3 regions of the Paenibacillus sp. MDV22-iso6 genome follow, and region 1 is predicted to be linked to each of the others. Evidence: riboswitches for the same ligand, from Rfam matches in the RefSeq annotation. Region 1 holds a riboswitch; each other region holds the start of a gene.
What was found. Region 1 has a riboswitch for cyclic di-AMP ahead of AC4PM4_RS24205 (3D domain-containing protein). Riboswitches for the same ligand answer to the same signal wherever they lie in the genome.

Region 1 (6,053 bases):
TCACGATCTCCTCTTGAGAAATGCCGAGTTCAAGCAGATTAGTACTAAAAGCAGCAGATAATGATTCATTCGTGACCATCTCATCATAGGAAGTCTCATAATTAGATGTAACAAGCCGGCATCCGGTTTGCAGAGCAGAACCTTCCGCGATCTGTATTACGCGTTGAGTGAGAATATTCAACTCTTTTCTCGTCGAGGCACGTACATAGAATTGGGCTGAAGCATAGTCAGGAATGATATTGGCTGCCTGTCCTCCGCTATTGATAACACCGTGAATACGAACCGTACTTTTCACTTGTTGTCGGAACGCATTAATGCCATTAAATGTCTGGATCACCGCATCTAGGGCATTAATGCCTTCATGTGGACTTGCAGCAGCATGTGAAGATTTCCCATGGAATTCAAATTGTACGGCATCAATAGCCAGGGAGCTTCCAGATTTCTCATAGGCGTAGTAAGGGTGAGCCATTAGCGCGACATCACAGTCATCAAATAAACCTGCTTCAGCCATAGGAACTTTAGCGCCACGCGTTTCTTCCGCTGGTGTACCGAATACTTTTAATGTTCCGCCCACTTCATCCAGTATGGACTTCAGACCTACCGCAGCTCCGAGGCTCATCATGCAGATTAGATGGTGTCCACAAGCATGACCGATTTCCGGAAGTGCGTCGTATTCACATAACAGGGCAATAGTCGGACCTGGTTTGGATGCAGCATACGTACCGATGAATGCGGTATCTAAGCCAAGAACAGGAGCTTCTACGGAAAAACCGTGGTAGGCAAGTTCTTCTTTTAACCGAGCAGAGGCGAGGTATTCTTCGTTACCAAGTTCCGGATTGGCACCAATGTATGATGAAATCTCTTTAAAACGGGAAGCATATTGATCAATTACAGTTAAAATTTGTGTTTTGGTATGTGTCATGGTGGACTCCTTAAGCAAAAATGAAAATAATTCAATAATTATATCATAGTTGCGGTTATTTTTCAGAAACTAGTCAGGATTTGTAATGTCGAAATTCATTGCATAATCATGCATTCTACTTTATAATGACTCAGGCATCAACAACAGAAAGCATACAAAGTATTATAAGGGGAGAACAGGGTTGAAATTGATTAGTCGTTACACCATGATGCTGCTAGCTCTTGTGGTCTTGCTTACTACGGTTGCACCTGTTGCGTTGGCAACGGGAACTACAAGCAATTCAGGCAGTAAAAAGCTGGTGCTCGGTACAAGTGCCGATTTTGCACCATATGAATTCCATAAAGTGATTGATGGTAAAGACCAAATTGTCGGATTTGATATTTCGATTGCTAAAGAAATTGCTGCCGATCTTGGCGCAGAACTTGTAATAGAGGATATGGGTTTTGACGGACTTCTTCCTGCGTTGCAGAGTGGTCGTGTGGATATGGTCATCTCGGGAATGACGCCAACAGATGATCGTAGACAAAGCATTGACTTCTCCGATACCTATTATAAATCAAAGCAAGTTATCATGATTCGCAATGCGGATATAGATAAATATCCAACCATGGCTGATCTGGAAAATGAAAAAATTGGTGTTCAAAAAGGCTCCATTCAGGAAACGATTGGCCAGGGAATCCCAGGCGCAAAACTGACAGCACTTGATAAAATATCTGATATCGTGCTGCAATTGCAGACCAATCGTGTAAATGCTGCGATCGTTGAAGATACGGTGGCTGCCGGTTATCTGGATGATGTGATTGGATTAGCACCGGCTATTCCGGATGAAGAGCAGGCCGAAGCGGCAATCGGGATTCGTAAGGGCAATACGGAATTGCTGAATGCAGTGAACGGAACGCTCGAACGTCTGAAAAGCGAAAATAAAATCGATCAGTTGGTTACCGAGGCAAGCCAGTTGATGGCAGAGAAGAGTAAACAAAATATTTTTGAAGTATTTTGGCAATACAAAAGCTTTTATGCCACGGGATTAGGGTACACATTGCTGCTTTCTGCACTTGGTGTATTTTTCGGTGTTATCATCGGTCTGATCATCTGTTTGTTCCGTCTGCATGACATCGCCATTTTGCGCTGGATCGGAACAGCTTATGTTGAGCTCATTCGTGGGACGCCAATGCTGGTGCAATTGATGATTATCTATTACGGTGTTTCATTGACCTTTGGAATTAATTTCTCGGCTCTTCAGGCGGGAATTATCACACTATCCATTAATAGTGGTGCCTATCTTGCCGAGATTTTCCGCGCTGGTATACAGGGTGTGGATCGAGGCCAGTTGGAAGCAGCTCGTTCCCTGGGAATGGGCAGAGGTGCGGCAATGCGCTTCATCGTGCTTCCACAAGCGTTTAAAGCGGTGTTGCCGGCGATCGGTAATGAGTTCGTGACCATTATCAAGGAATCTTCCATCATCTCGGTTATTGGTATGGTGGACATTATGTACCAGGCAAGTGTAGTCAAAAACATTACGTACCAAGGAATGAATCCATTCCTGATTGCAGCGGCCATTTACTTTGTGCTGACGTTCATTTTGTCCAAGCTGCTGGGTCGACTGGAAAGGAAGTTGAGTGCAAGTGATAGACGTTAGACAATTACACAAATCATATGGAAATAACGATGTGCTCAAGGGCATTAACGTAACAATTGGTAAAGGCGAGGTTGTCGTGGTCATCGGTCCGTCCGGATCGGGGAAAAGTACCTTTTTGCGCTGTCTTAACTTATTGGAGCAGCCTACTTCCGGTGAGATTGACTTTGAGGGAGTTTCGATCACTGACCCTAAACACAACATTAATGCAACTCGTGAAAAAATGGGGATGGTATTCCAGCATTTCAATCTGTTCCCGCACAAAACGGTGCAGCAGAACATTACGATTGCTCCCATTAAAGTGAAAAAACAATCTGCACAGGAAGCGGAACTAATCTGCGCAGATTTGCTGAAGACGGTTGGCCTGTCTGACAAAAAAGACGCTTATCCTAATCAGCTGTCCGGAGGACAGAAACAACGGATCGCTATTGCAAGAGCGCTTGCGATGCAGCCGCATGTCATGCTGTTTGACGAGCCTACTTCAGCACTGGACCCTGAAATGGTCGGTGAAGTACTGGATGTCATGAAGCGGCTTGCAGAGGGCGGCATGACCATGGTTATTGTAACGCATGAGATGGGCTTCGCACGCGAAGTAGGGGACCGCATCCTGTTTATGGATGGTGGGGTTATTGTAGAAGAAGGAACACCTGCTGAAGTGTTTGGTGAGCCTAAGCATGCACGTACACGTGACTTCCTTGCTAAAGTGCTCTAATACATCCGAGTCATCATTAGGATGAATTGGATGAAAATGCAAAATATATACTGTGGATGAGAATTCTTATTCCCTCATAGATCCCTGTCGGCGACCTGTCGGCAGGGATTGTTTTGTTGCGTGTGAATACGCACGGATTTACATAAAAAGTAACGTTTCTGTCATCAACGATATAAGCTCAAATAGACATTTTTTTGAAAAAGTCGCTTGAATTCAGCAAAAATATTGAAGTGAATTAGCCAGATGGTAACATTTACTACGACTCTTGGTTACAAAGTTGTGATATATTTGTTCCTGCCGAAACTTCCGGAGTTGGGAGTGTGGGGGATGTAACGATGCAGAGTGTGCTTGGGGAAGAATCATTTGCACACGGCTTGGGGTGAATTAGGGCTACATAAATTATTAATGTAATTGAACCTATAGGGTGGTTTCCTCCATCCGAATCCGACAACTAACTTCGCAGGCATAATGAGGGAGGAAGACCATGATTAACAAGAAACGTATAGCCAAAACAGCAACAGCTTTGCTGACAGCAGCAATGCTCATTCAGGCCGTTCCGGCTCATGCTGATTCAGTTCATGTGGCCAAAGAGGGGGATACCTTCTACACCTTATCCAAACAATATGGAGTTGGACTTAACGCTCTTATTAAAGCTAACAATGACATTTCAGCTTACAACATTTATGGTGGTTTGAAAATTACGATCCCTGGTAAAACAACGAACACAGCTTCTGCTGCAGCAGCTAAAACGGAGGCCAAAACGGTAACTGCCGCAAGCCTTGACGTTAATGCAGATAGTAAAGTTGTACAAGCCTGGGGTAAAACGTTTGATTACAGCAAAGCTGTCGACGTCAAAGCAACAGCATACTCCGCAGACGCTTCCGAAAATGGAGGATGGGGTGCTGTGGATTACTTCGGTAATCCGCTTGAATTGGGTACCATTGCAGTAGACCCGAGTATCATTCCATTGGGTACAAAGGTACTGGTGACAGGTCATACACATCCCGGACTGCCAAAACAGGCATTTGTCGCAACGGCTCGTGATGTGGGTAGTGCCATTAAAGGTCACAAGATCGATATCTTTATTCCTGGCAGCAAGCAATCCGTGAGCACATTTGGTATTCAGGATGTTGAACTTTACATTTTGAAATAAAATCAAAGCGTAGCTGCACATCATCATATGTGACTCCAACTATATCTAAATTAAACAATAAAGGGTGTTCTTCCATCACAATAATGTGATGGAAGAACACCCTTTTGAATATCCAACTTCAGGGATCTTGACCTATTTACCCTTTGGCAGTTCCAGCATTTCGTCCAAAGTCACCAGCTCGTACCCGCGGTTTCGCAATTCCTCGATAACTTCAGGCAACGCCTCGATGGTACCACTCAGCTTCGATCCGACACCGCCTCCTGCATGTTGCAGAACAATGGAACCTGGTTTAACGGCCGACAGGATGTTTTGTTTGACTTCCTCTTTGGAGAGGCCCTTCCAGTCCAGGGAATCGACGTTCCAATTCACAATGCTGTAATGTTGTTTGGCCGCCCATTGCAGCTGTTGCTCATTAATGTCGCCATAAGGTGGACGAATCATTTTGGGAGTGTAGCCCGCCAGATTACGAATAATATCTCCGGTATGTAAGATTTGTTTGCGAAATGCATTCATGGACAATTTACTGAACTCCGGGTGATTGTAGCTGTGATTGCCAACAATATGCCCTTCCTTCACCATGCGTTTCACTAAATCCGGATGTTTCTCAGCGCGATTTCCCACAATGAAAAATGTAGCCCGTACCTTGTATTTTTTTAGAATATCCAGTACCTGCGGGGTGAACCGTGGATCAGGTACGTCATCAAAAGTCAGAGCGACCTTTTTTGTTGAGGGGCCATTGGTTTTGAACGTATCCGCATATTTTTGTCTGAGCTGTCCCAGAGTCAACTGTTCTTCTTCGGAAGAATCAGACTTCGAAGCAGGTTCGGTTTGCGGACTTGAAGAAGCCCATAACTGAGCAGGAGCGTAACTTCCCCCCAGAAGAATGACCATGATGGATAACATTATGAGGCGTATACGCATGTTAGTGCCTCCTTTTCCCAAATTGCGTTCTCTTTGGTATGCCCGGGGCCATCCGTATTTATGCATATTGTGAGATGTTTCATTGCTGATTCATTAAATCGGAGCCATAATTCCACCATATATATAGAAAAGGACAGGTGGAGCAGGATGAGTACATACGATTTAAATTCCGTTCGTTTACAGGTGATTGAGGCAGGGGAAGACAAGGTGTTTATGGTAACTGGAGGCAGATCACATATTGGAGCAGTAGCAACCTTTTATCCGGACCGTGAGCGGGTAAGCGGGGCTACGATGCATATTCCGGGGCATAAAGAGCAAGAGCTGTGTGAAAGGCTCGCACGTAAGGCCGCCCTACATTTAAAAGTAACCGTGACCGTGATTATGGGGATTCACTTTGATGCAATTACGCGCATGCAGATTGATGAGATTGTGCAGACTGCAGAGAAGCTGCTTGATGAGGAGCTGTGCCAAACTAGTCAACTGATTCAATAGTTCGATGGACGCTAAGTAGGCTAAAATCGTTTTTTATGATTTTTTTTGTTAAAATTGAAACGAGTAGAACATTGCCACGTATGTATGTTTATATACAAGGATGAACTATCGACTAGGAGGAATACCATAATGTCCATTTTCAAACGATTGCGCGATTTAACAATGTCTAACATTAACTCTATTATTGACAAGGCAGAAGATCCGATCAAGATGACGG
Region 2 (6,053 bases), on a different contig from region 1:
GGCTTCCGGACGAACGTTACACCGCAATCCGTTTAATGTTAGGCATCCTTTAGGGTTGCAGAAACAGTTAAAACGGTCATGTATAGTATTTATCGACCAGATGGCCTTTTTTTTTAAGGGTTATTTTCAGGTATAATAAGATCAAATCTGCTCCTTAGGGGCTAAATAGGAGTGAAAAGCCAATGGGCGTAAAGCATGGACGAGATTATGAAGGAATATTGACAGATTTGACAGAGGCTATAGGCCGAATACCGGACCGCTATGTTTTCTTTGAAATGGATGAGGAAGAATGGTCACGCCTTGGTGTAACAGAGCAACTCGAAGTGGATGAGGCATTGGCGGAAGATCTGTTCTATGCACTGGGTGAGGAGTCGGTCATTCCGGTAGGAAGTGGAGTGGTCATTCATGACAAGGATCAGCACCGAATTCATATCTTAATTGGGGAAGAAGAACTGACTTTTGTACCGCTCATTTAGTATGCTCCTATAAGATATTTTGCATGGAAAACCGAGTTGGAAAATCTCCCTAAAGCCTTATGGTTAGTGGATCTAGCGCCATTTGTACTATTGGAATTTGAGGCTTGTCCGTGGTAAGATGATAGTCATGAAACGGGCGAACCGCAGGGCGGTGGACCTATGCGTTTGGGTTGCTATGGGTAGCACCAAAGGTTTCGGTGGCAGCATGGACAGTTGTCTGTGATAAGCCATCATATGGGGAGGAAGATAACGTATGGTTTTTTCGCAAGAGGAAGTCGAAGCTCATCTGGGAAGGCTGGAAGGCTGGGAACTGGAAGAGGGACGATGGATTGTCCGCAAGTTCGTATTTTCCAACTACATGAAAGGGATTGCATTTGTGGACGAGGTCGCAGCGATTTCGGAAGCGTTCAATCATCACCCTTTCATTACGATTGACTATACAACAGTCACACTGCGTCTCACATCATGGGATGAAGGTGGCATCACATCTGTAGATATTAAAGAAGCAGAGCAATATAATGAGGCTTTTGAGAAAATGAGGTCGGAATAACCTGGATCGGTTATATCGCACTACCGGAAATGAGTGAAGCATACATGTCAGACGATAATCAGAACAAACCTCTTATTGCTGTCGTAGGCAGCCTTAATATGGATCTGGTGGTGAAGACAGACATCATTCCTGAGGAAGGCGAGACGGTGAGTGGGGAGGAACTGCACTATTTGGCCGGGGGCAAAGGCGCCAATCAGGCGGTTGCTGCTGCACGACTGGGTGGACAGACTACGATGATTGGTGCCGTAGGTTCGGATGGTTTTGGTGAACGCCTGTTGCACAGTCTAACGGAAAGCGGGGCGGATGCCTCGCAAGTTCGCATTCTGGATGATACCGTTACAGGTACGGCCTCCATCTGGCTCTCCAAAGGAGATAACCGGATTATTGTTATTCCTGGAGCGAATGGGCAGGTTATGCCTGCGATGCTGGAAGAGGCGGATACGGTAAAAAGCCTGACTGCAGCCGCAGCGGTGCTGCTGCAGCTGGAGATCCCGCTGCCTGCGGTCACCCGCGCCGCCCAACTGGCGGCTGAAGGCAGCGCATTGGTGGTACTCAACCCGGCGCCTGCGGTGCCGGGTCTGCCCCAGGAGCTCCTGCGGTGCGTCGACGTCGTCACGCCGAACCGCAGTGAGCTCGCCGTGCTCACCGGCCGGGATGATCTCCGGCCGGAAGACGTGGATGCGGCGGTCGCAGAGCTCGCCGCATCCCTCGGGGCCGCTGTCGTCACGACGCTCGGCCCCGAGGGGGCTGTGTACGCGGCAGCGTCTAGCGGCCGCGTTCAGGCAGAGCGTGCCGGCGCGTGCCGTGCGCCCGGCTACGCCGTAAGCGCCGTCGACACGACCGGCGCTGGCGATTGCTTCAACGGCGCGCTGGCAGTAGCCCTCGCGCGCGGAGAGACGCTGGACGCGGCGGTAAGCTTCGCCATGGGCGCAGCCGCGTTGTCGGTGACGAAGCTCGGCGCCCAGTCCGGGATGCCGTCCGCACGTGAAGTGCAGGCTTTCCTTGCCGAGCAGAAGGCAAAGACCCAGTAATATATGCATACTTTAGGTGAATCAGAGGCAGGCTGGAAGGATACGCTAATGCCTCTATTTAGCCATAGCATGGTGGATGTTTTCATCGGAGCATCCCTGAAATGACCAAGAGGCTCTTACTTCCCAGTACGGGAGAGTAAGAGCCTCTTGTCTGTATGACCATTGATAAAACGAGTAACCCTGTATTACCAATAAGGGTTGACTACGTTGCGCGTCTAGCGCCAGCGTGGTTTAGAGCATGAGTAAAGAGCAGAGGATGATTGAAGCCATCACACTCTCTATACATGCCCCCTGCCACAAACTGATCGCCTTGAACATCTTGGATTACTTCTTCTCCGCCAGCCACATCGCAATATTCGCGATTTCTTCATCCTTCAGCTTGTCTTTGAACGAAGGCATACCGCCGCTTTTACCTTTGACGATGGTCGTATAAATCTTCTCCACATCGTCCTGGCTGCCAATCTTCTGCAGACTAGGGCCCATGCCCCCTTGAAGCTGATCACCGTGGCAGGTAATACAGTTTGCTTTGACCAGTGCCTCAGCCTGTCCTGCATCCATTGTAACTTGCGGCATCGTCGGTTTCGCTTCTTCTGCAACTTCCTCTTTCCCTGGAAGCGTAAACATTAGTACAATAGCTAAAGCGCACGCTGCAAAAAATACCCCGCTCATGATCCATTTGTGCATCCCTTATGTCCCCTCCAGAATGAAAGATCATCTAACTTGAAACTATCCATATCATTATAACGGAACCTGTAGTGACATCATAGCATTTTGTGGTAATTTTTTGAACTAATCACATAACCGGGGACTTTTTGGGGTGATTTCAAGCCCTAGTTATTCGCGTGGACCTTCATAGACCATACAGTAAAAAGGTTTCAAACCACCCGGTGTCTGTCGTTCGTATGTATCCTGCGTAACAAATCCGGCTTTGAGATAGACACGAATAGCCCGGTCATTCCAGGTCAGAACTTCCAGATCAATTTCGTTTGCAGGGTTCCGGCGAATGGCTTCCTGCACAATGGCCGAGACAAAAGCCGTTCCTTGACCATGACCACATCGATCGGGGTGCATGCCAAGTCCGATGCGGGTTACACCTTCAAGAGGGAAGTACTGAGCAAAACCGCAAATCTGCTGATCCTCTCCCAGCACCACCGCATATTGTTCTTTCCGTAGCTTGGGATCGCCGAATTCCACTTCAAGTGCTTTCATCTGCTCCCAGGGCAGCCAGCTATAAATATTATAAGGCGGGTCATACTGCCAATCGCAGATTAGTTCCGCGTGTTCTTCTTGCATGGGCACAACGTGAAACGTCACAGGGGCTTCATCCATACAACTGCACGCTCCTCTCATTGTGAACAAGCTATAATGATTTTGATTTGTCCATATACATATACATATGTCATTCCATATCTAAGCTTGTTTTCACTCTACAAAAGAGGCGTTCATTTGGCAAGTCCTCGTTTTTGAAAAAAAGTGAAACAAAAGTTCCGGTAATTTCGTTTATATTATAGTGGGATGGGTAAAAACATTATAAGAGCACGGGCGAAGCAATGAAAAATAGCTTTAAAAAAAGTTAAAATTAGGTTTGATAGCTATCCCGAATATGTTAAGGAAACGAAGCACAAAAAAACCGCCGGATAACATTCCTGCGGAGAATGTACCAGACGGTTCTATTATGCTTCGTTACAGTAAAGTTATTGTTACAGCATGACGTTGCTCGGCTTGTCCCTATTCAATGGCCAATGTCTCATATGCGTCCGTGCTCATAATACGTTTAGCGCCAACATAGCGGTTGGCCCAATAGCTTTCGCTTAATTCGCTAATTGTAACTCCTTTGGAAGAAGAGGAGTGTGCAAACTTCCCATTCCCTACAAAGATCCCTACGTGCGAGACCCCTTTGCCCGTTGTATTGAAGAATACCAGATCACCTGGTCTCATTTCCATCCGGGATACCGAATCACCCATGTCGAATTGTGAACTCGATTGGCGAGCCAGATCAATGCCCAGCTTGTCGAATACATAACTTGTGAATCCAGAGCAGTCAAAGCCGTTAAGCGTTGTTCCTCCGCTTTTGTATGTAGTCCCCATTGCTGAATCAATAACTTGGTCCATTTTCGAATCTGCGAATGCGCTGCCTGCTCCAAGCGATAATGCGAATGTGAGGCTGAGTACAGCTGCGGTTAATTTCTTCTTAAACAAGAGATATACCCCTTCCAATGCCTGCGAGGTTAGCTTAAGGATTCGGTTGAAGGTCCCCTATGATCCCTCTGTTGCAAGATCAATTCACCCATAACTGGTTCCCCCGCTTCCCAGGTGCTAGGAATTTGGCTATGCTAGTTATGCACCTGCGAAATCAAGAAATGACGATTAAATTTTAAGTAGTTACAAATATGAAGGTAAAGATTACAAAGTTGTTACTAAAAACTCACTGCGATTATTGTAACAGAGGTATATCACTTTGGCAACGTTTAACAACAAAATTAACAAAAAAACCCTCGACCTTTGACGGGGAAAGGTCGAGGTTTGCTTGTTTAACGGCATTTGAAGAATACAACTTTACATAGAGATGGTAACCGTTTTTAACCGTTTAATTTAATCTTTGACCGAGTTGGACTGCCATAGGCGGAAATGGGCACATATTTTCCACAGGCTCAGCAAGCACCGGGCAAGTGGATACGTTTGTTGTAGTATAAGACCAGTTAAGCCGGTTAGTAACCATGAAGCTGAAGTAAAGGCACCAAAGACCAACAGATGAAGGCCGCCCAGCAGGACAGCAATGCCGATTAGAGTGATGACTTGGCGTAGTGCAATCCATATAGCTTGAAACGTACCACGTGCTCCGCCTTCCCCATCGGGAGCTGAGATACCAAACTGCATGTACAGTAGGACATGATGGATAACCCACCCGTATACAATCCAACCAGCAACATAGGGAATACCAGGCAAGAGCAGATGGAGGGAATGAAAACCTTCCATAAAGATGGAATAGAGCTTTGGCGCGAGCCAATAAGCGGGTAGCAGCAGTAATATAGTCCGAATGGTGTGGAGCAACAGCATCGGTTTCCATAAATTTTTGATACCGCGAATGAATGGAATGCGCTCTTCCGAATGGTTATAATGCTGGAGCGAGTAGAGCAGCCCTGCCTGAATGAGTGGGCTAATCAGAATCCGTATCAGCAGCATAGCCCCTAAAATCCATAAATAGCGGTGAACCTCCGGATTCGTTGTCAGACCGAGTTGGCTCTCCATTTTAAATAAAATCGTACTGAGTTCCCCTGTATCAGGGTCAGGATAACGCAGGAGCAGCGGAACCACAGCTGACTGCACCATTCGATAAAGAAAGTATCCCCATACTAATTGATAGAGAAATAAGAGTGCCGCAATGAACATATGCTGACGGACGAGAAACCAGCCTTCACGTATTTTCGCTTTCACTGTATCCACCTCACCATGACAGACTTCCGAATATGGCTTCTATAATTTTGGTTGCGCTCATGCTCCAGCGGGATTTAGTTGGCTCATCCAGTCCGGCTTTCAGAAAATTGTTCATATGATGGTTCTCCAGCACAATCGTGTATAGCGGATCAGTCATAGCCCAGGAAACAGGGGAAGTATAGGTCAGTTTGTAGGTAATGCGCTCCTCGCTACCATCCCATTCTTTCGTCATGGTTTTCCCATCTTCGAACATAATTCGAACAGGAACCTTCTTATATTCACTCCCTTTTTTCTGCAATGTAACCGATGACTCGTACAACGTTTGGCCGTCTTTCAGGATAGGATTGATTGCGATCTTTTCCACTGCAAAGTCAGCCATGCCATCGCCGTATACATACTGATTAAAATAATCGGTCCAGGATGTACGCGTCACTTGTTCCACGACCTTTTGAAAATCAGACGAAGTAGGGTGTTTAAAGCGGTATTTATTCACATAGGTCGAGAGAATACGCTCCATCGTTTTAGCACCAACCTGTTGTTCTATTCCAAGTAATACAAGCT
Region 3 (6,053 bases), on a different contig from region 1:
TCCTCAATTTTTCTGGTACAAACGCTACGTTGCCTGGTCAGAATTGCTGACGATTGTAGGCTTGTGCGAAGAGTTGTCCTTCTCTTGGAAAGAACAATTTACACCGCATCAAGTGGAGTACCTTGAAGAACGTGTGATGTCCGCCAAAGTGCTTGATTTTTGGTTTGAGAAGAACGACAGCAAAGAGCACGCGCAGCGGTAACTTTCAGTCGGGACATACTTTCGAATGACATGACAGTCCAATACAGTCACGTGAGACCTAAATGACTTTTCATTTAGGTCTCTTTTTGTAAATAATTTTTTTGGGAAAGTAGGCGCCATAAATATGATCAGTGATGCACAATTGGATGCACTGCGTTTATCGGGTGAAAAAGTAAGGGTAGTACGGGACGAGATTCAGTCCAATGATGTGACAGGTATTGTAGTGGCTTGGGACGGGGAGCAGGTACTCATTCGCCGTCAGAATCGTCGTGTGGTCAAGCTTGATCGGAATTATCGATATCAATTGTTCAGCGAACCACGCGAGAGCCTGCTCGAAGAATAGGACATGCCTATTTAGGTTCATTTACCATGGATGTTTTGGCATAATTACACCTCTCGGGAGAGAAGATAGGTACAGTGAGAGCTTGTAACATATCAGCCGAGAGGATGTGCGGTAACCATGACACTGATGAATGATAAGGTTCATGCCTATAAAGATCAGATTGGTGAATTAAGCGATGTGCTACCAGCAGTGGTGAAGTCTTATCATGAGTTCACTGGAGAATGCTTTCAGGCAGGGGCGATTGATGCCAAGACCAAACAGCTGATTGCGCTGGGTATTGGACTGTTTGCGAACAATGAGGTATGTACGTTTTACCATGTGGAAGAGGCACGTGCCAAAGGAGCGACCGATCAGGAGATTATGGAGACGGTTGCTGTGGCTGGAGCGGTAGGCGGAGGCCATGCGCTGTCTCAGGGTGCAATGAGAGTACAGAAGGCTTTACATTAAGTATAGAAGTCTACAGCACACCGGATTTGTAAACAAAAGCCCCAAACAAAGAGGAGGTCCCGGATTCAACCGGAGCCTCCTCTTAGCGCTATATCAAATCAAACTTATATTTTGCCCAGCATTTTGTTATACATAAATTGTCCTGTTACCCGGCGTGCTGTTACGTAACGATCATTGAAGTAAGGATTGGATAATTGTGTGATGCTGACACCCTTGCTGCTTGAAGCATGAGCGAACTGTCCGCCCCCGATATATACACCTGTATGTGAAATGCCATTGCCCATCGTATTAAAGAATACCATGTCACCAGTACGCAGATTAGCTTTGGATACCGGAGTTCCGGCCTTAGCTTGTTGCTGGGAAGTGCGTGGTAATTCAATGCTATATTTGTTGAAAATATATCTCATAAATCCAGAGCAATCAAATCCGGCCATTGTTGTGCCGCCCCATTTGTAAGGTATGCCTGTCATGTTGTTAACGACGGTGTTGATACTGCTTGCCTCTGTGCTTGCTGCACCGGATGTAAGTAGAACTGCTGCTCCAAAAATGGAGATGATAAGCTTTTTCAAAATTTTTGTTCTCCCTTCGATGCCTACGGAGTTAGCTAAGGGTTCGGTAGAAGGTTCCCTATATTTCCTATGTATAAGAATAATTCACCCAAAATGGTTCCCCCGTTTTCAAACATGAAACTCGGCAAATGAATAATTAAGTTTTTGTAACCTTTTGAAACTATATTGCATAAATGCGAAAATGTCAAACCGATTTTGAACACTTCTTATCATCTCAATGTTAACGGAATTATCGCTATTTATGTAGAAATAACTCGAATATTGGGTTTTAATAGATGACAAAAAAGTAACTACTGTTTCAAATGGAGAAAAATTGGATAATTTATTGGCTTTCTCACATTTCGATTAGACGATACCTATAGGTTAAGACAAAGAATTTGTTACATATTGTTGCAATTATTGACAAAATTCATTGTTTTGCATAGAATTCTTTTTGTATAATCCACTTATTGGATGAAAAGAAATAGTTTGAGTTTAAAAACAAATATAAGGAGGGGAGACGCTCAAGGAAAACAGTTTGCAGAAAATGAATTGGGGAGTGTTCTAAACGATGTTGAAGGCACAAGCAAGGTTTGCATCTTTGGTAATGGCATGTACAATGATTTTCTCTGTTGTCGGAATGGTATTTCAGCCTGCTGCTAAGGTATCTGCTGCAGACGCATCTGGAACGACAGCAAGTATCTCAGATATTTTGAAGAATCAACGTCCTGACGGGGGATGGAAGAAGGATTACAAAGAAACAAGTGGTGAGTGGGCCAAATCTACGATTGATAATAAAGCTACATACTCAGAAATTAGAAGATTAGCCAAGGAATTTAAAAAGACAAATGATCCGCGATATTCGGCTGCTGCCATCAAAGGAATCAACTTTTTGTTAAATATGCAGTACTCCAATGGAGGATGGCCACAAGTATACCAGAGCTCAGGCTATCACAAACACATTACCTTCAACGACGATGCCATGATTAATGTCATGTACATGCTGGATGAAGTAGGTGCACGTAAAGGTGATTTCTCATTCATCGACAGCTCTCTTGCGGATCGCAGTAAAAAATCAGTTGCCAAAGGTGTAGATGCTATTCTCAATACACAGGTTGTAGCAAATGGTAAACTGACTGCATGGGGACAGCAGCATGATTCCAGCTCCCTAAAACCTGCAGGAGCAAGGATTTATGAAGTGCCTTCTCTAAGTGCTGGAGAGAGCAGTACGATTGTAAAGTTTTTGAAAACAAGACCGTCGAACTCGAAAATTAAGGTTTCCATTCAAGCGGCAGAAGCCTGGTTCAACAACGTGAAAATTACAGGATACAAGTATGTCAGAGAAAACGGAGATAGCAAACTCGTAGCTGATTCAGGTGCAGCGCCAATATGGGCACGTTTTTACGAAATTGGAACGGATAAACCGATCTTCGTAGGACGTGATGGGGTTTTGAAATACAAACTCAGCGATATCGATAAGGAAAGAAGAGGCGGGTATGCCTGGTATGGCAACTGGCCTTCAAAGATATAATTTATAAAAAGCTTTATCATTGAAACTGAAATTATATTTTTTTGTTGACACTAATTACCTGCACATGATATATTATCTCTTGTCGCCGCGATATAATTTCTCGGAGATAAGACATACGCGGTCGTGGCGGAATTGGCAGACGCGCACGGTTCAGGTCCGTGTGGGCTAACCCCCGTGGAGGTTCGAGTCCTCTCGACCGCATCATATGTAACACGAAAAAGGTTCCTAGAATGGCATTGCTGCCACTCTCGGAACCTTTTTTATTTGTTTACAGATTTTGATCTTTGCTTTTCCTGATTCTTTTCAACCCATTCCCTCGGCTTGAGCAAAGATGAAGTTTCCATTTGTTTATTTATCCATTAATGGAAATATGTTTGTTCTGCGACGGTTTGCCCCTATATTTCAGGTTAATTGTACGTAAAATACCGAATTGTACCTATCTTGGGAATGCCTCATCCACTATTCTCTTCTCGTGTGGAAGCGCTATCAACAGGAATTTGAATGACCAAATTCAGAGGGGGTAGGGATAATTTGAAACGAATCGGAAAAAGGATGGCAATGTGTTTCATGGTATTTATGATTGCGGCGGTGCAGTTCGGGATTATGGGAACGACAGGTAATGTGGCACAAGCAGCAGATAAGAGTCTGGCCCAAAAGCCGTATATGGGTTGGAGCAGTTACAGCATGCAGGTATATGACGGGCCGGGTAACTGGACATCGGCCGAGAGTATTAAGAAGCAATCGGACGCCATGCGTGAGAAGCTGCAAGCCCATGGATATGAATACATTAATATTGATGCTGGCTGGAACGGTGACGAAGATGAATACGGCCGTCCTATTCCGAGTACTGTTCTTTATCCAAATGGATTTCAGGAGGTCATTGATTACGTCCATAATAACGGACAGAAGATCGGAATCTATCTGATTCCGGGATTATCAATCACCGCCTATGATAAAAATCTTGAGGTTTATGGGTCGGGCGGGGCATGTCGTATGCAAGATATTGCAGTAAAACCGCTCGTTGTTATGGATGCTTGGGATTCGTACACGTACAAAATTGATTTTTCGAACCCTTGCTCACAGAAGTATATTGACTCCATCGCGGATCTTCTTGGCGAGTGGGGTATCAACTTTGTCAAATTCGACAGTGTGACGCCAGGATCGGGAATCAATAATCTGAGCCGGGATGCACGTGGTGATGTGGAGGCATGGTCCAAAGCCCTGGACAGAAATAACATCTGGTTTGAGCTTTCCTGGGCGCTTGATCACAATTACGTGGACTTCTGGAAAAAGTATGCAAACGGCTGGAGGATCGACTGGGACGTTGAAGCTTACGACAGCAGTAAGGGATTGACCGAATGGTCGAGTATTTCCCGCTTGTTCCCCATCGCTGCCCTCTGGTGGCGGGATGCAGGTCCCGGAGGCTGGAACGACTTCGATTCACTGAATGTCGGGAATGGCTCGATGGATGGTCTGACCAAGGTTGAGCGGCAAACGGCCACGACCTTCTGGTCTATCTCTTCAGCACCGCTTTATACAGGTGATGATTTAACAAGGCTGGACAGCTATGGATTGGAATTGCTTACGAATGACGAAGTCATTGCCGTCAATCAGGCCGGACGTCCAGGCCATCCGGTTTCCATGGAGACCAAGCAGCAGGTTTGGTATGCCAATAACGGAGATGGTACTTACAGTGTAGCCTTGTTCAATTTGGGCGACCAGAGTGCGGAGGTTAAAGTCAAATGGAGCGATCTTGGCCTCAACGGTCCGGCTTCTGTCCGTGATCTCTGGAGCCATTCCGAGCTGGGGAATTTTAATCATGAATTCAGTGGCGGCGTGCTAGAACCCCATGCTTCCCGGATGCTTAAAGTAACCGCACTGAACGGCACATCAGCCGTCAATGACGATGATACAGGCATGCTCTATAGCGGGGATTGGCAGCGCAACGGGGGCAAGGAGCAGACAGATGGGAGACAGGATCTGAGCATAGCGATTACGGATTCCTCTGGCACTGGTCCAGCGAATAGCAGTCAAGGGGGTGCCTTGGACGCTGAAGCTGACAATGCTGCAAATTCAATCTCCGTGGAAGATGCCACTGTTACCAATGAGGTCTACATTAATGATGATGACAGCAGTATTAAATACACGGGCTCATGGAACTCCAATACCGGCAGAAGTTACGGTGATTACAATGGCGATGTGCATTTTACTGAAAAAGACGGCGATTATTTTGAGTATAGTTTCACGGGCACAGGCATTGAGCTGCTGACGGAGAAGGATAAAGACCAAGGAGACATGATTGTCACCCTCGATAATGGAGCACCTGAAACTGTAAACGCCTATACCAGTGGAGAAAGGGAAGTCCAGCAGGTTTTGTACAGCAAACTTGATTTGGACAACGGCCCACATACCTTGAAGGTGGTCAAGGGCTCGGGCCAGTATATGTTGCTGGATGCGCTTAGAGTAACCATGGAAATTCCTCCTGGAGGGCAGAACAGCACCATTAGTCCGACCTCTGCAAACTTTGACAAGGAGACGGAACAACAGAAGGATGTCACCGTGAGGCTGTCCTTGAACGGCAATATGCTGACCGGCGTTGAAAATGACGGGGTGCTGCTCAGTGATGACGACTACACGGTGGTCAATGACAAGCTGACTATCAGGAAGCAGTACCTCACGCAGCTGCCTATAGGGACAACGAGTCTAAACGTAATCTTTAGCGCGGGTGATCCCCAGTCTTTGGCAATAAGGATCAGCGATACTACGGGCATTCGATTTATAATGATCAATAACGACGATCCGGCAATCAAGTACAACGGCTCCTGGTCACGAAGCACTGGCAGAGGTTTGGGTGACTATAAGGACGATGTGCAGTATACCGAAAAAAACGATGATTCTTTTGAATACACCTTCAAGGGAACGGGGATCCAGTTATTTACGGAGGTTGACCAGTCACAGGGAGACATGGATATCTATGTTGACG

Region 2: linked by a shared signal. The riboswitch ahead of AC4PM4_RS30215 (C40 family peptidase) and the one ahead of AC4PM4_RS24205 (3D domain-containing protein) in region 1 are both predicted to bind cyclic di-AMP.
Region 3: linked by a shared signal. The riboswitch ahead of AC4PM4_RS16560 (C40 family peptidase) and the one ahead of AC4PM4_RS24205 (3D domain-containing protein) in region 1 are both predicted to bind cyclic di-AMP.

Annotation. Positions count from the first base shown of each region.
Region 1 covers NZ_JBZVDZ010000009.1:108,725-114,777, reverse strand. The annotation lists gene AC4PM4_RS24220 (M20 family metallopeptidase) at 1-922, opposite strand, end outside; gene AC4PM4_RS24215 (ABC transporter substrate-binding protein/permease) at 1,104-2,561, shown strand; gene AC4PM4_RS24210 (amino acid ABC transporter ATP-binding protein) at 2,548-3,270, shown strand; cyclic di-AMP (ydaO/yuaA leader) riboswitch at 3,556-3,752, shown strand; gene AC4PM4_RS24205 (3D domain-containing protein) at 3,755-4,423, shown strand; gene AC4PM4_RS24200 (polysaccharide deacetylase family protein) at 4,556-5,344, opposite strand; gene lpdD (prenylated flavin chaperone LpdD) at 5,492-5,836, shown strand; gene AC4PM4_RS24190 (PspA/IM30 family protein) at 5,966-6,053, shown strand, end outside.
Region 2 covers NZ_JBZVDZ010000018.1:28,596-34,648, reverse strand. The annotation lists gene AC4PM4_RS30240 (hypothetical protein) at 183-476, shown strand; gene AC4PM4_RS30235 (4a-hydroxytetrahydrobiopterin dehydratase) at 730-1,026, shown strand; gene rbsK (ribokinase) at 1,056-2,057, shown strand; gene AC4PM4_RS30225 (c-type cytochrome) at 2,382-2,741, opposite strand; gene AC4PM4_RS30220 (GNAT family N-acetyltransferase) at 2,892-3,386, opposite strand; gene AC4PM4_RS30215 (C40 family peptidase) at 3,786-4,256, opposite strand; cyclic di-AMP (ydaO/yuaA leader) riboswitch at 4,260-4,397, opposite strand; gene AC4PM4_RS30210 (hypothetical protein) at 4,650-5,492, opposite strand; gene AC4PM4_RS30205 (M1 family metallopeptidase) at 5,503-6,053, opposite strand, start outside.
Region 3 covers NZ_JBZVDZ010000005.1:361,149-367,201, reverse strand. The annotation lists gene AC4PM4_RS16575 (hypothetical protein) at 1-202, shown strand, start outside; gene AC4PM4_RS16570 (hypothetical protein) at 326-544, shown strand; gene AC4PM4_RS16565 (carboxymuconolactone decarboxylase family protein) at 662-991, shown strand; gene AC4PM4_RS16560 (C40 family peptidase) at 1,096-1,560, opposite strand; cyclic di-AMP (ydaO/yuaA leader) riboswitch at 1,566-1,697, opposite strand; gene pelA (pectate lyase) at 2,111-3,070, shown strand; tRNA gene AC4PM4_RS16550 (tRNA-Leu) at 3,188-3,271, shown strand; gene AC4PM4_RS16545 (X2-like carbohydrate binding domain-containing protein) at 3,602-6,053, shown strand, end outside.